Regions from separate parts of the Blautia sp. JLR.GB0024 genome, predicted to be linked through region 1. Evidence: predicted binding sites of a transcription regulator. Region 1 holds the regulator's gene; each other region holds the start of a gene.
What was found. Region 1 encodes Rex, which represses fermentation and respiration genes when NADH is low (regulators of the CRP and FNR family bind a similar motif). Its sites were predicted from a motif close to ATTGTTAANTANTTAACAAT; they were not measured.
Positions count from the first base shown of each region.

Region 2: a site for Rex is predicted at 1,123-1,142, ahead of V8Q34_RS16505 (acyl-CoA carboxylase subunit beta). Genes of this name have one in related genera too.
Region 3: a site for Rex is predicted at 1,869-1,888, ahead of gap (type I glyceraldehyde-3-phosphate dehydrogenase). Genes of this name have one in related genera too.
Region 4: a site for Rex is predicted at 1,234-1,253, ahead of pflB (formate C-acetyltransferase). Genes of this name have one in related genera too.

Region 1 is NZ_JBANBF010000001.1:692,299-696,360, reverse strand. It holds gene V8Q34_RS03145 (NAD(P)H-hydrate dehydratase) at 1-398, opposite strand, end outside; gene V8Q34_RS03140 (redox-sensing transcriptional repressor Rex) at 498-1,142, opposite strand; gene abc-f (ribosomal protection-like ABC-F family protein) at 1,315-3,222, shown strand; gene V8Q34_RS03130 (ABC transporter permease subunit) at 3,286-4,062, opposite strand, start outside.
Region 2 is NZ_JBANBF010000007.1:83,378-87,439, forward strand. It holds gene trpB (tryptophan synthase subunit beta) at 1-241, shown strand, start outside; gene trpA (tryptophan synthase subunit alpha) at 234-1,016, shown strand; gene V8Q34_RS16505 (acyl-CoA carboxylase subunit beta) at 1,315-2,751, shown strand; gene V8Q34_RS16510 (OadG family transporter subunit) at 2,766-3,533, shown strand; gene V8Q34_RS16515 (biotin/lipoyl-binding carrier protein) at 3,552-3,923, shown strand; gene V8Q34_RS16520 (sodium ion-translocating decarboxylase subunit beta) at 4,040-4,062, shown strand, end outside.
Region 3 is NZ_JBANBF010000006.1:221,186-225,247, reverse strand. It holds gene mnmA (tRNA 2-thiouridine(34) synthase MnmA) at 1-149, shown strand, start outside; gene V8Q34_RS15725 (GNAT family N-acetyltransferase) at 290-913, shown strand; gene V8Q34_RS15720 (histidinol-phosphatase HisJ family protein) at 930-1,730, opposite strand; gene gap (type I glyceraldehyde-3-phosphate dehydrogenase) at 1,939-2,958, shown strand; gene V8Q34_RS15710 (phosphoglycerate kinase) at 3,064-4,062, shown strand, end outside.
Region 4 is NZ_JBANBF010000001.1:323,283-327,344, forward strand. It holds gene V8Q34_RS01420 (HAD family hydrolase) at 1-368, shown strand, start outside; gene thiD (bifunctional hydroxymethylpyrimidine kinase/phosphomethylpyrimidine kinase) at 365-1,174, shown strand; ZMP/ZTP riboswitch at 1,266-1,345, shown strand; gene pflB (formate C-acetyltransferase) at 1,438-3,690, shown strand; gene pflA (pyruvate formate-lyase-activating protein) at 3,677-4,062, shown strand, end outside.

The DNA.
Region 1 (4,062 bases):
CCGCCCACTTCCCTGGACAGACCTACACCAAAGACAGCATCTACTATAGTAGTATATTCAGCAGGTACTGCATTCTTGACAAAGGATATATGATAATTTTCTGCAATTTTCACTTGCTTTCTCATTTCTTCTGTATAATGGTCCTTTTTTCCAAGTATACAGATATCTGCCGAGACACCTGTCATATGGAGCATACGGGCCACCGCTACGCCGTCCGCACCGTTATTTCCGGTACCGCAGAGCACCAGAACTCTTTTCAAAGGAAAATTTTCCTCCCGAAGTGCCTGACAGACACTCAGAGCTGCCCGCTCCATAAGTACCAGGGAGGGAATCCCAATCTCGTGGATCGTGTATTCATCCAATAGCTTCATCTGTCCGCCGGTTACGATTTGTTTCATATCATACACTCCTCTCTTATTCCGGTATGAATCAGGGACGTCTGTCAAACCTTCCTGCAGAGCAAAAGGCCGCCGCAAAAATTCCGCAGCAGCCTTTTCTTACTTTTTATGTTCGGTCACATAACAATTCAGGTTATAAGACAATCGCATGAGGCTCTCAGAAAGGTGTACATTTTCCACGATGACATCCTCCGGGACCTCCAGATCCAGATGTGCGAAATTCCAGATGGCTTTGATTCCGTTTTCCACCAGCAGGTTGGCTGTCTCCTCCGCGTTATTCTTAGGCAGAGTCAGCGCTGCGATCTGAACATCATTATCCTTCAGATACTGGGGAAGTTCATCCATCATAAGAATTTCGTTCCCACGGATAGAGATACCTTTCAGAACCGGATTCACATCAAATATACCCACCACTTTAAATCCGCGCTTTTCAAACTGTACATAATTGGCCAGTGCCTGTCCCAGATTGCCGGCTCCGATGATGATCATGTTGTGGGTCCTGTCGAGCCCCAGAATCTTGGCGATCTCTGTGTACAGGTACTGCACATTATAGCCGTATCCCTGCTGCCCGAATCCTCCGAAATTGTTCAGGTCCTGGCGGATCTGGGATGCGGTCACGCGCATCTTGCTGCTCAGCTCGTTTGAGGAAATACGTTCCACACCATCTTCCAAAAGTTCTCCTAAATATCTGTAATATCGGGGAAGTCTTCTGATGACTGCTTTCGATATGCATTTTTCGTCCACGACTTTACCCTCCTTATGTCTAAGTTTTCTGTTTCATATAGGAATATTATATATAATTGTTAAAATAAAGTCAAATACAATTCCAGTTATTGTTGTTTTTATCTGTTGTCAAATTCTGAATTTCCGATATAATAGGAAGGGTGAACCAAAAGATAAAGGAGATTCGTATAAAATGATACTGGCATGTCAAAACATTGAAAAATCGTTCGGAGGCATGAATCTGATCCATGATGCCTCCTTCCATATAGAAGAACGCGAAAAAGCCGCCCTGGTGGGCATCAACGGAGCAGGAAAATCCACACTGCTGCGCATCATCATGCAGGAGATTCCCGCGGACAGCGGAGAGGTAATCTTATCAAGGGGCAGGACCATCGGCTATCTGGCCCAGCATCAGGAGTTGGACAGCGCGCTCACCATCTATGACTCTCTGCTCCAGGTCAAACAGCATATTCTGGATATGGAGCTCCATATGCGCAGAACCGAAAAACAGATGAAGCACGCCCAAGGGGAGGAGCTGGACCGCCTGATGGAGACGTATTCCCGGCTGACCCATGAGTTTGAGATGGAGAACGGCTATGCGTATAAAAGTGAGCTTGTGGGCGTACTGAAGGGACTCGGCTTTCCGGAGAGTGACTTTGAAAAAGAAATCTCCACCCTGTCAGGAGGCCAGAAAACCCGTGTGGCCCTTGGCCGCCTGCTGCTGTCAAAACCGGATATCATCCTTCTGGATGAGCCTACCAACCATCTGGATATGGACTCTATCTCCTGGCTGGAGACGTACCTTTTGAATTATCCGGGAGCTGTCCTTATCGTATCCCACGACCGGTATTTTCTGGACAGGATCGTGACCAAGGTGATTGATATTGACAACGGAAAGGTAAGCTCCTTCAGCGGAAACTATTCCGCCTACAGTGAGAAAAAGGCCCAGCTTCGCAGAGATGCCTACCAGGCCTACCTCAATCAGCAGCAGGAGATCAAACACCAGGAGGAAGTCATTGCCAAATTAAAGCAGTTCAACCGGGAAAAGTCCATTAAGCGGGCTGAAAGCCGGGAAAAGATGCTGGATAAGATTGAAGTCATAGAAAAACCGACTGAGGTAAACGCGTCCATGCGTATTTACCTGAAGCCCCGCATAGAGAGCGGCATGGATGTGCTGACCGTGGAACATCTCTCTAAATCCTTTCCCTCCCTCCCGCTGTTTTCTGATTTGAACTTTTCCATCAAACGCGGGGAGCGTGTGGCCATCATCGGGAATAACGGAACCGGAAAAACGACGATACTCAAAATACTGAACGAGCTGGTCTCGGCCGACGCCGGCGTCTTCCATCTGGGAAGTAAAGTACACATCGGCTACTATGATCAGGAGCACCACGTGCTGCATATGGAGAAAACCATCTTCCAGGAGATTTCGGATGATTTTCCAAAGCTCACCAACACGGAGATCCGCAATCTTCTGGCTGCCTTTCTCTTTACCGGGGATGATGTCTTTAAGAAGATCGCATCCTTAAGCGGCGGGGAACGGGGTCGCGTATCCCTGGCAAAGCTCATGCTCTCAGAAGCCAATTTCCTGATCCTGGATGAGCCTACCAACCATCTTGACATTATGTCAAAGGAAATCCTGGAGGAGGCCCTGCGCAATTATACGGGTACGGTGCTGTATGTATCCCATGACCGTTACTTTATCAACCGTACCGCCACCAGGATCCTGGAGCTGACCAACCAGAGTATGGTAAACTATATCGGCAACTATGATTATTACATGGAGAAAAGGGAGGAGCTCACCCGCATCTATGCGCCGGGCCTTGAGGAGGAACAGGCTGCGGAATCCGTATCCGCCACGAAACTGGACTGGAAACAGCGCAAAGAAGAACAGGCACGCCAGAGAAAGCGTGAAAATGATCTGAAGAAGACAGAGGCAGAGATTGAACGCCTGGAAACCAGGGACAAAGAGATCGACAGTGAGATGGAAAAGCCTGAGGTTGCCGTCAATGTGGCTGAATGCGTCCGGCTTGCCAATGAAAAAGCTGAGATCGCAGAAAAGCTGGAAGAACTGTATGAAAAATGGGAAGAGCTGGCATAATGCCTGCTCCTCCCGTTTTTTATATCCGGCTGCTATCCCTTCGGCCGTCTGCGATTCCATCTCTTACAAAGGCAGATCCCGTTTGCTGAACCGTATGATCCCGATTCCCATAAGCAGGATTCCTGCCAGATATAAAATGCCGCACATGATCCACGCCTTCCCGTCACCTGCAGCCAGCCCGTCAATGTCAAAGAGGGTTATGGGGGTGGCGTATTTTACTTTCTCGAACTTATCCCCCACCTGTGATATCATCTGCAGGAGAATGGAATATACCACCACGGTTGTGCTGACCGCGGAGGAAGTCTTTGTCTCATTGCTGCAGCAGGATGCACAGAAACATGTCCCGCCGAAAAATACAAGGATACCCAATAATCCCACATTGATCCGAAGGAAGGCACCTGTCTCCATCTCTCCCGGAAAAAGCGCCTCACTGAAAGCAAGAATCAGGCAGGTCACATATACCACCATGACAACCAGGCAGGTCAGCATGAAGACACACTGAGTCAGCATGATCTTCCAGCGTTTCTGTGGTACTGCCAGCAGGTAGGCCATGGAACCGTTATCTACATATCTGGATACCAGTCTGTTGGATAGGATAATGATAAATACCCCGGGGAAGGCCACATACAGCATTCCGTATAAATATCCGGATACAAATTCCAGCAGCGTCTGGCCCACGTCAGCCATGCCGAATGCCGCAAACAAATCCGGCATACTGTCAGCCATCATTTTCAGGCTGTCTCCCATCTCGGGGTTAAACATCATGGTGATCATACTTCCGTATACACTGAGCACTGCAAGAAAAATGACGAGCAGCAGCCAGTTGGATTTGATCTCTTT
Region 2 (4,062 bases), on a different contig from region 1:
TGAGACAGGCAGAGCAGAATATGTGCCGATCACAGACGTGGAGGCAGTGGAGGCATTTGAATACCTCTCAAGGACCGAGGGCATTATCCCGGCCATAGAAAGCGCCCATGCAGTGGCATACGCAAGAAAACTGGCACCGACTATGGACAAAGATAAAATCATTGTCGTAAATATTTCCGGCAGAGGCGATAAGGATGTGGCTGCCATAGCACGATACAGAGGAGTGGAGATCTATGAATAAAATACAGCAGGCATTTGAAAACAAAAAGGCATTTATTCCCTTTATCACAGGCGGGGACCCCACGCTTGACGTGACAGAGCAGCTTCTGTACGCCATGGAGGCGGCAGGGGCTGACCTGATCGAGATCGGCATACCGTTTTCCGATCCTACAGCGGAAGGCCCTGTGATCCAGGAGGCCAACGAGAGAGCTCTGAAAGCGGGATGCACCACAGATAAATTGTTTGACATGATACAAAGGGCGAGAAAGAAAGTCACTGTGCCTATCGTATTTCTGACTTACGTGAATCCTATTTTTACATACGGCAAGGAGCGCTTCATGAAAAGATGTGTGGAGTGCGGGATAGACGGCATCATTGTTCCGGATATGCCCTATGAGGAAAGACAGGAGCTGGCACCTGCCTGCGACGCCTACGGGATTGATATCATCCCCCTCATAGCGCCCACGTCAAAGGACCGCATCACCATGATCGCAAAGGCAGCAAAAGGCTATATCTACTGTGTCTCCTCCTTGGGAGTGACCGGGGTGAGAAGTGAGATCAGGACAGACATCGGTGCCATGGTGGAGCTGGTCCGTCAGGCTACGGATGTACCGTGCGCAGTGGGGTTCGGAATATCTACCCCCGAGCAGGCGTATCACATGGCAAAGGTTTCAGACGGAGCCATCGTGGGTTCTGCAATTGTTAAAATTGTGGCAAAATACGGAAAAGATTGTGTGCCTTATGTGGCTCAGTATGTAAAAGAAATGAAGGCGGCAGTGGACCGGGCAAAGGGTTGAAAACAGCGGAGGATGGGCAGTTCCATCCTCCCTTTTTATGCAGAAAAATCCATATGGCGGAACATTACCTGCGCGTATTATGCAAGTCTGACAAAAAACATACACAATAATTAAATATTTCACAAATTCTTGTTGAAAAATTCCCGGAAAAAGGGTACAATTATAATCGGCAGAAATTGGTTTTGTCTTTTAACTCAACAAAGTAAAACCAGGAGGCGATTTCTGCATGAAAGCCGGATTATCACGCAGATTTTTCGTGCAGAATCCAGGTAAATAATAAAAAATGGAGGGCTGATAAATGAGTAATACAGCACAAAGCTTGGCAAGTAAAAGAATTGCTTCTTTACTTGATGAGAACAGTTTTGTTGAAATCGGCGGCTGTGTCACAGCCAGAAACACAGATTTCAACTTATCTGAAAAGGAAACACCGGCAGACGGTGTCATCACCGGTTACGGTGTCATTGACGGCAGCCTGGTGTATGTGTACAGCCAGGATGCTTCCGTTCTGAACGGAACCATCGGTGAAATGCATGCCAAAAAGATTGTCAGACTTTACGACCTGGCAATGAAGACAGGCGCTCCGGTGATCGGACTTGTGGACTGTGCAGGTCTGAGACTGCAGGAAGCTACAGACGCACTGAACGCTTTTGGCGAAATTTACACCAAACAGGTTATGGCGTCAGGTGTGATTCCGCAGATCACAGGTATCTTCGGGACCTGCGGCGGCGGTCTTGCAATCGTTCCGGCTCTTACCGATTTCACCTTCATGGAGGAGAAGAGCGGTAAACTGTTTGTAAACTCCCCCAACGCTTTAGAGGGAAATGAAATTTCCAAATGTGATACATCCAGCGCAAAATACCAGAGCGAAGAGGCTGGCCTGGTAGATGTTCTGGGAAGTGAGGAGGAAATCCTTGCACAGATGAGACTGCTGATATCTATGCTGCCTTCCAACTACGAAGACAATTCTTCCTATGAAGACTGCACTGATGATCTGAACCGTGTATGCCCGGAACTGGAAAACTGTGTTGGTGATACTGCCATTGCTCTTTCCCAGATCGCGGACAACAATGAGTTCTTTGAGGTAAAAGCTGCATACGCAAAAGACATGGTGACAGGCTTCATCCGTCTGAACGGCGCTACTGTGGGCTGCGTTGCCAACAGAAGCGAGGTTTACAACGATGAAGGGGAGAAGACAGAGTCCTTTGACAAGGTTCTCTCTGTGAGAGGATGCAAGAAAGCAGCAGATTTCGTTAAATTCTGTGACGCTTTTGAAATTCCGGTACTGTCTCTGACAAATGTAAAAGGCTACAAAGCTACAAAATGCGCAGAAGCCAACATTGCCAAGGCAGCGGCACAGCTTACTTACGCATTTACAAATGCAACCGTACCGAAGGTGAACATCGTGATCGGTGAAGCGTTCGGAAGTGCATATCTGGCAATGAACAGCAAATCCACAGGAGCGGACATGGTATTTGCATGGCCGGGCGCTCAGATCGGTATGATGGACGCGCGTCTTGCAGCTAAGATCATGTATGCAGACAGCGATGCTGCTACGATCAATGAAAAGGCCGCTGAATATGCTGACTTACAGTCAAGCGCAATGGCTGCTGCCAAGAGAGGTTATGTGGATTCCATCATCGAGGCAGAAGATACAAGAAAATATGTGATTGGTGCTTTTGAAATGTTATTCACAAAGAGAGAAGATCGTCCCAGCAAGAAACACGGCACGGTTTAGGCGAGGTGAATCATATGAAGCAGACATGGAAAAAATTAATTGGTTTAATCCTGATCGGAGTATGCGTCCTGGCTATGACAGCCTGCGGCAGCAGCAAAGACTCCACAGGCGGTTTGAAAAAGCTGGACGATGCCACCGTTGACTCTCTGGTGGAGAGCTTCGGAAGTGTTGTCGGCAACATTGCCAATCTGGATGAGGAGTCCATCGCAAGCCTGATGGAAGGTGACGATGCCTTCAGTGCTTCCGCAGCCAGCGCATGGGACGGAGCCGGAGAAGATCTGGGAACATACGTTGAGACAACCAAGGGCGAGGTGGAGGACAAAGACGGCAGCTATATTCTTACGCTGACCTGTACTTTTGAGAAACGCAGTGCAGACTGCATCTTTACTTTGGACAAAAACGGCAATCCTCTCAGCGTGACTATTGACCCGCAGTACTCAATGGGCGAAAAAATGGCACAGGCAGGACAGAATACACTTCTGGGTGTTGGTACTGTTTTTGTAATGCTTATCTTCCTGTGCTTTGTTATTTCCTTAATGAAATACATTCCGGGCTTTGTAGAGTCCTTTGGCAAGAAGAAAGCTGTTCCGGAAGAGATTCAAGTTCCGGCTGCCCCGGCTGCTCCTGTTATTCCTGAAGCAGCGGAAGAAGAGGTTGTGGATGACGGTGAGCTGATTGCAGTCATTGCAGCGGCGATCGCAGCATCTGAAAATACATCTACAGACAGTTTTGTAGTTCGTTCCATCAGAAAATCAACAAAAAGAAATTGGCAGAGAGCCTAATCACAGGAGGAAATGGTTATGAAATCTTATACAATTACAGTTAATGGCGTTGCATACGATGTAACAGTGGAAGAGGGCGCAGGAAACGCAGCAGCTCCTGCGGCAGCACCGAAGGCTGCTCCAAAAGCGGCACCGAAAGCTGCTCCGGCAGCAAAACCTGCAGCATCTGCAGCAGGCGCAGTGGCAGTTACCGCATCTGTTCCCGGTAAAGTATTCAAAGTGGAAGCAAGTGTGGGACAGGCAGTAAAAGCCGGCGATAACATTGTCATCCTGGAAGCCATGAAAATGGAAATTCCGGTTGTTGCTCCGCAGGACGGTACCATTGCAAGTATTGACGTGGCAGTTGGTGATTCCGTAGAAAACGGCGATACACTGGCATCCATGAACTAGAATTTGCAAGCATTTGTAAATTCCCGACAGCTAAGAGATAAATCTTGCTGATACAATAGAAAGCACACATCGAGAACTTTCTATTGTCACGAATACGAACAATGGGAGGTAATATAATGTCTAACGTTACAGATACACT
Region 3 (4,062 bases), on a different contig from region 1:
ACCACAGAGGTGCTTCTGCTGTCATACACAGAGAAGAGGAAGACAAGATTCGGGTGATCTTCGATGAACCCCAGAGGGCCATCACTCCGGGACAGGCAGTTGTCTTTTATGACGGAGAATATGTAGCCGGAGGCGGCATTATTTTATGACATTTTTGGAGTATAAAATTGCCCGGGAGACAGTTTTTGCATGAAGCTGTTTTCCGGGCAGTTTTTTCTTTGGGCCGGTACAGATCGTATGCAGAGCACGCGGCCGAAATATTGGGTTTTAACCGGGAGGTAAGGATTAGATGAATGTGAGAGCAGAAAGACTGGATAATAAAAGCATTCGGTACATATATAAAACCTACATGAAGAAAGATTTTCCAAGGTCAGAACTCAAACCTCTGAAAAGTATTCTGGCGCTGACAGAGAGCGGCAGAGGGGATGGGTATGGGTTCTATGACGGGAATGCACTGGCAGGATATGCGTTTTTGATAAAGGCACCCTCCGGGAGGGCATACCTGATCGATTATCTGGCAGTGCTGCCGTCTGTGAGAGGCAGAGGGTATGGGAGTGCATGTCTTCTGGCACTTCAGTCTATTTTAGATAAAAGAGACATGTACAGCGATAAAGAAGCCGTACGGGAGAACGAGGGGTATATCATCATGGCAGAGACCGAAGACCCATCCTTTGCAGCCCGGGAAGAGGAACTGCAGGTCCGCAGAAGAAGAATCCGCTTTTACGAAAAGAATGGATTTTTTGATTCCCGGAACACCTGCCGCCTCTTTGGGGTGGAATACAGAATTTTAGGAAAGTCCTCCGCTGCAGCCGAAAAAGAGGAGATACAGATACGCTGCAGGGAGGAATTGGACAGCATTTACCGCACTGTCATTCCTAAGATCGTATATGGCAGCCAGGTGATCTGGCTGTAAGATTTCGGAATTTCTCTTACAATGGAAGAAATTCCGGTTTTCTGTTCCTGAAAACCGTATAATAATGAAAACCACATTCCTTTAACAATGCCCCTGCGCGCTCAAAGTCATAGGCTATATGTTCCGGCGCATGAGCGTCAGAGCCAAGGGTGAGGATTTCGCCTCCCAGTTCCCGGTAGCGGCTCAATATCTTTTCCGTGGGATTGGGATGACCGAGACCGTATTTGAACCCCGCGGTGTTGCATTCCAGTCCGATGCCCTTCTGCACCAGAACGCGGAGAATTTCGTCCAGGATATCCCTGTATTTTTCATAGGTATAATACAGGTTGCGGTTGGGGCCGTAGCGAACCACATAGTCAATGTGACCGCATACATCGAAACAGGAGAAGACTTTTAAGTTTTCCAAAAGGCAGGTAAAATAGCTGCGGTATGCCTCCTCCTCGCTGCGGTTTTCAAAAAATATCCTGTCATAGGGGTCACATCCGTCCGCAACATGCACGGAGCCGATGACAAAATCAAAGGGGTAACCGGCTGCGAAGGACGGCAGTTTCCCGGTCAGATGGGGCTGGAGTCCAAGCTCGATACCGAAATTTATCTCTATTTTATCTTCATACTTTTTTCTGAGTTCCAGAAGTTTTTCCCGGTAAGCCGGCATATCCACAAGAAAATCAAATTCTCCTGTGGGAAAATCGAAATCCATATGCTCTGTAAAGCAGACCCGGGGCACATTTCTGTGAATGGCACCGAGGATCATGTGCTCCATAGGAGCTTCGCTGTCGCTGGAAAATGATGTGTGCATGTGATAATCTGCGTACATAGATGACATCTCCTTTTCATTTGCTGCCCTAATTATATAGGAAAGAGAGGGAATTGTACATAAAGAGAATGTAAAACTGGTACGATTTTTCATTTTATGCTTGAATTTTTGTCTCAGATTAGGTACAATATCAAATAGGTTGATGTTTCTTTAACAATCTTAATAGAAACCTCACGGAATACAAACACTTTTAGGAGGAATGAATAACATGGCAGTAAAAGTAGCAATCAATGGATTTGGACGTATTGGACGTCTGGCTTTCAGACAGATGTTTGGAGCAGAAGGATTTGAAGTTGTAGCAATCAATGACTTAACATCTCCGACAATGTTAGCTCACTTACTGAAATATGACTCTACACAGGGAAGATATGCACTTGGCGATACAGTAACAGCAGGTGAAGATTCCATCACAGTTGATGGCAAAGAAATCAAAATCTACGCAAAAGCTAACGCTGAAGAACTTCCTTGGGGAGAAATCGGTGTAGATGTTGTTCTGGAATGTACAGGTTTCTATACATCCAAAGCAAAAGCAGAAGCTCATATCAAAGCAGGTGCTAAGAAAGTTGTTATCTCCGCTCCGGCTGGAAATGACCTTCCGACCATCGTTTACAATGTAAACCATGAGACACTGACAAAAGATGACAACATCATCTCCGCAGCTTCCTGTACAACAAACTGCCTGGCTCCGATGGCAAAAGCATTAAACGACCTGGCTCCAATCAAATCCGGTATCATGTGCACAATCCATGCTTACACAGGCGATCAGATGACACTGGACGGACCGCAGAGAAAAGGCGATTTAAGAAGATCTCGTGCAGCTGCAGTTAATATCGTTCCGAACAGCACAGGTGCTGCAAAGGCAATCGGTCTGGTTATTCCGGAACTGAACGGCAAACTGATCGGATCTGCTCAGCGTGTTCCGACCCCTACAGGTTCTACTACAATTCTGACAGCAGTTGTTGACGGAACTGTAACTGTAGATCAGGTTAACGCAATCATGAAAGAGCAGGCTACAGAGTCCTTCGGATACAACACAGACGAAATCGTATCCAGCGATATCATCGGTATGAAATACGGTTCTCTGTTTGATGCAACCCAGACAATGGTTCTGCCGTTAGACAATGGCACAACTGAGGTTCAGGTTATTTCCTGGTATGACAATGAGAATTCTTACACAAGCCAGATGGTAAGAACAATCAAATACTTCGGAAAATTATTAGAGAAATAATATTACAAATAAAGACTCATTAAGGGGTCCGGTCTATTTTGGACCGGGCTCCTTTTGTCCATTCTGTTATTTAACAAGAACAAATATTAAAGGAGGCATCATCCAATGCTCAACAAGAAATCAGTTGATGACATCAACGTAAAAGGAAAAAAAGTTTTAGTCCGCTGTGATTTCAACGTTCCCCTTCAGGAAGGTAAGATCACAGATGAAAACCGTCTGGTGGCAGCCCTTCCCACTATCAAGAAGCTGATTGCTGACGGTGGAAAAGTAATTCTGTGCTCTCATCTGGGCAAACCTAAGGGAGAAGCAAAACCGGAGTTATCTCTGGCTCCTGTTGCCAAGAGAATGTCAGAATTACTGGGCCAGGAAGTAAAATTTGCAGCAGACCCGGAAGTAGTCGGACCGAATGCAAAAGCTGCTGTCCAGGCAATGAAAGACGGAGATGTTATTTTACTGGAAAATACACGTTACCGTGCAGAAGAGACAAAGAACGGAGAAGCATTCAGCAAAGAGCTGGCATCTCTGTGCGATGTATTTGTAAATGACGCATTTGGTACTGCCCACAGAGCACACTGCTCCAATGTCGGTGTGACTCAGTTTGTAGATACTGCGGTTGTCGGATATCTGATGCAGAAAGAGATCGACTTCCTGGGAAATGCCGTGGACAACCCCAACAGACCGTTTGTTGCAATTCTTGGCGGCGCTAAAGTTTCCAGTAAGATTTCTGTGATCGACAATCTGCTTGATAAAGTAGATACTCTGATCATCGGCGGCGGAATGTCCTACACATTCTCAAAAGCTCTGGGCGGACACATTGGCGTGTCTCTCTGTGAAGACGATTATCTGCAGTATGCACTGGATATGATGAAAAAGGCAGAGGAAAAAGGCGTGAAACTTTTACTGCCGGTGGACAACCGTATTGGTGATGATTTCTCCAATGACTGCAACATCCAGGTTGCAAAACGCGGCGAGATCCCGGACGGCTGGGAAGGCATGGATATTGGACCTGAGACAGAGAAAATCTTCTGTGACGCTGTAAAAGATGCTAAGACTGTTGTATGGAACGGACCGATGGGATGTTTCGAGATGCCGAATTTTGCTCAT
Region 4 (4,062 bases), 370 kb from region 1:
TACTGGAGGATTTAAAGAGCCGTAATGTCAGAATGTGCATTGCCACATCTACGGACAGACCTCTGATCGAGGCAGCTCTTAAAAATAATGGGATTGATGGATATTTTACCGGCCTTCTCACCTGTACAGAGGCCGGAGCAGGCAAAAGAAATCCGCGCATTTATGAGCTGGCGATGGGGATTTTAGGTACAAAAAAAGAAGAAACTCTGGTGTTTGAAGATGCATATTTTGCCGCAGAGACAGCAAAAAAATCCGGGTTTACAGTGGCAGTTATACGCGATTTTTATTCGGAAAAGGACAGAGAAAAACTGTTGAAACTGGCAGATATTTATCTTGAAAGCTGGGAAGAATGGGGGAAAAACAGATGAAAAAGGTATTGACGATCGCCGGTTCGGACTGCAGCGGAGGAGCCGGGATACAGGCGGATATTAAGACAATAACCGTTCATAAAATGTACGCCATGAGTGTGATCACAGCTCTCACGGCACAGAATACAACAGGCGTATACGGCATCCGGGAAACAGATGCGGAGTTTGTGGCAAAACAGATGGACTGTGTTTTTACGGATATTCGTCCGGATGCAGTAAAAATCGGTATGATACCCAATGAAAAGATTATCCGTGTGATTGCAGAAAAGCTGAAAACATACCAGGTACAGGATGTAGTTTTAGACCCGGTCATGATTTCCACAAGCGGCAGCAGACTCATGTCCAAAGATGCGCAGGAAGCTCTGAAAGAAGAGCTTTTTCCTCTGGCAGCAGTGGTGACACCAAATCTTATGGAGGCGGAGGCACTCTGCGGATTTTCTGTCAGTACACCGTGTGAGATGGAGCGGGCAGCAGAAAAAATAGCGTGTTACGGTTCCGGCGCTGTCCTTTTAAAAGGCGGACATCTGGCAGATGGAGCTGATGACCTGCTGTATGAGAAAGGAAAATACATCTGGTTCTCTTCAAAGAGGATAGAAAATCCAAATACACACGGAACAGGATGTACACTTTCCTCGGCTATTGCCTGCAATCTTGCCGCCGGATACGCCCTGGAAAGAGCAATTAAGAACGCAAAAAATTATCTGACCGGTGCGCTGCAGGATGGACTTAATCTGGGTGCGGGCAGTGGTCCTTTGAACCACATGTACAGATTACCGCCTTTTGCAAATGGCTATCCATTCCGGTAATAAGTAATCTTTTCTGCAGCAATGTATACTAAAAAGAACATAAAAGTTCCATTCCTTTTATTGACAATTCTTAAAAAAATGCTTTATACTACAAGTGTTATATGACTGGCGGAAGTGGAATGAACCACAGGGAGTATAACGTTGATTTAGCCGACCGTCTGGGCAGAAGCTGTCTGGATAGGACCGGCTTTTTTTAATGAGTCCGGTCACATTACAGTACAGTTTCCGACACAATTATTGTCTTAGAAGGAGGACTTGCAAAGATGAATAACTTCAAACAATGGGATGGATTTAAAGGTAGAATCTGGAAGGAAGAAGTCAACACACGTGACTTTATCCAGCACAACTACGCGCCGTATGAAGGAAACCAGGACTTCCTGGAAGGACCCACAGAAGCCACGGAAAAACTCTGGTCTGCACTTTCAAAACTGCAGAAAGAGGAGCGTGCAAAAGGCGGCGTTCTGGATATGGATACGGAAATCGTATCCTCACTGACTTCCCATGGGCCGGGCTATATCAGTGAAGAATTAAAAGACCTGGAAAAGGTAGTGGGGCTGCAGACCGACAAACCGCTGAAAAGGGCATTTATGCCTTACGGTGGTATCAAAATGGCGGAAGATTCCTGCACATCCAATGGCTACACACCGGCTCCGGAACTTCATAAAATCTTTACAGAATATCACAAAACGCATAATCAGGGTGTTTTCGATGCGTACACACCGGAGATGAAAAAAGCCCGTCATAACAAGATTATCACAGGACTTCCGGATACCTACGGCCGCGGCCGTATTGTAGGTGACTACAGAAGAGTGGCACTTTACGGTATTGATTTCCTGATGGAAAAGAAAAAAGAAGATTACGATAACTGCGGCTGCGGTATCATGACAGATGAGATCATCCGTCAGAGAGAGGAAATCACCATGCAGTACCGCGCTCTGGCCGATATGAAGAAAATGGCTCAAAGCTATGGATACGATATCTCCAAACCGGCCGAGAATGCCAAAGAAGCAGTCCAGTGGCTGTATTTCGGCTATCTGGCAGCCATCAAGACACAGAACGGCGCTGCCATGAGCGTGGGCCGTGTGGGAACCTTCCTGGATATCTATATTCAGAGGGATTTGGAAAATGGCATGCTGACAGAGAAAGAGGCACAGGAACTGGTTGACCATTTTATCATGAAACTGAGAATGGTTAAATTTGCCCGCGTTCCTTCTTACAACCAGCTCTTCTCCGGCGACCCGGTCTGGGCTACCGTGGAGGTGGCAGGTATGGGACAGGACGGCCGTTCCATGGTGACAAAGACGGACTACAGAATCCTTCACACACTGGAGAATATGGGACCTGCGCCGGAACCGAACCTGACGGTCCTCTACTCATCCAGGCTGCCTGAAAACTTCAAGAAATATGCTGCTTATATCTCTGTGGAGACCAGTTCCATCCAGTATGAGAATGATGATGTGATGCGCCCTGTATGGGGAGATGATTACTCCATCTGCTGCTGTGTATCAGCTACACAGACCGGAAAAGAGATGCAGTTCTTCGGTGCCCGGGCAAACCTGGCAAAATGCCTCTTATACGCTGTCAACGGCGGTTTGGATGAGAAGTCAAGAGTGCAGGTTGGACCGGAATACAAACCGATCACCTCCGAATATCTGGAATATGATGAGCTGATCCGTAAATATGAGATCATGATGGACTGGCTGGCAGGACTGTATGTAAATACTCTGAACCTGATCCAGTACATGCATGACAAGTATTACTATGAAGCAGCGGAGATGGCACTGATCGATACCGATGTCCGCAGAACCTTTGCAACAGGAATCGCAGGATTTTCCCATGTGGTGGATTCCCTTTCTGCTGTAAAGTATGCCAAGGTGAAGGTGATACGCGATGAGGAAGGCGTGGCTGTGGATTTCGAGACAGAAGGAGATTTTCCGCGCTACGGAAATGATGATGACCGGGCGGATGATATTGCAGTCTGGCTGCTTCACACATTCCTTGAGAAGTTGAAAAAATACCCCACCTACCGCAATTCCGAGCCTACAACCTCAATCCTGACCATCACATCCAATGTGGTTTACGGCAAGGCCACAGGCGCTCTTCCGGACGGCAGAAAAGCAGGAGAACCCCTTTCACCGGGAGCTAATCCAAGCTACGGTGCTGAGAAAAACGGTCTTCTGGCTTCCTTAAACTCTGTTGCCAAGCTCCCGTATGAGTGGGCACTTGACGGAATTTCCAACACACAGACCATCAATCCGGGTGCCATCGGACATTCCGAGGAGGAGAGGATCAACAATCTGGTCCACATACTGGACGGATACTTTGACCAGGGCGCACACCACTTAAATGTAAATGTGTTTGGCATAGAGAAGCTGGTGGATGCCATGGAACATCCGGAAAAAGAGGAATACGCCAACTTTACCATCCGTGTATCCGGCTATGCGGTGAAATTCATTGACCTGACACGCGAGCAGCAGCTTGATGTGATTGCCCGCTCCGCACATGAGCGCATTTAGTTTGAGAAAAGGCTCCATCCATTCCATAGAAAGCTTCGGTTCCGTGGATGGACCGGGTGTCCGGTTTGTGATCTTTTTGCAGGGGTGCAAAATGCGCTGCCAGTTCTGCCACAATCCGGATACCTGGAGCACCAGTTCCATGGATATGATGTCAGCAGATGAGCTTTTAGGGCAGGCACTGCGCTATAAAGCATACTGGGGAGACAAGGGCGGAATCACTGTCAGCGGCGGGGAACCGCTGTTGCAGATGGATTTCCTGCTGGAGCTTTTTACCAAGGCAAAGGAGAATGGCGTGCATACGGTTCTGGATACATCCGGGAATCCGTTTTCCAGGCACGAGCCGTTTTTCCATAAATTCAACCGCCTTATGGA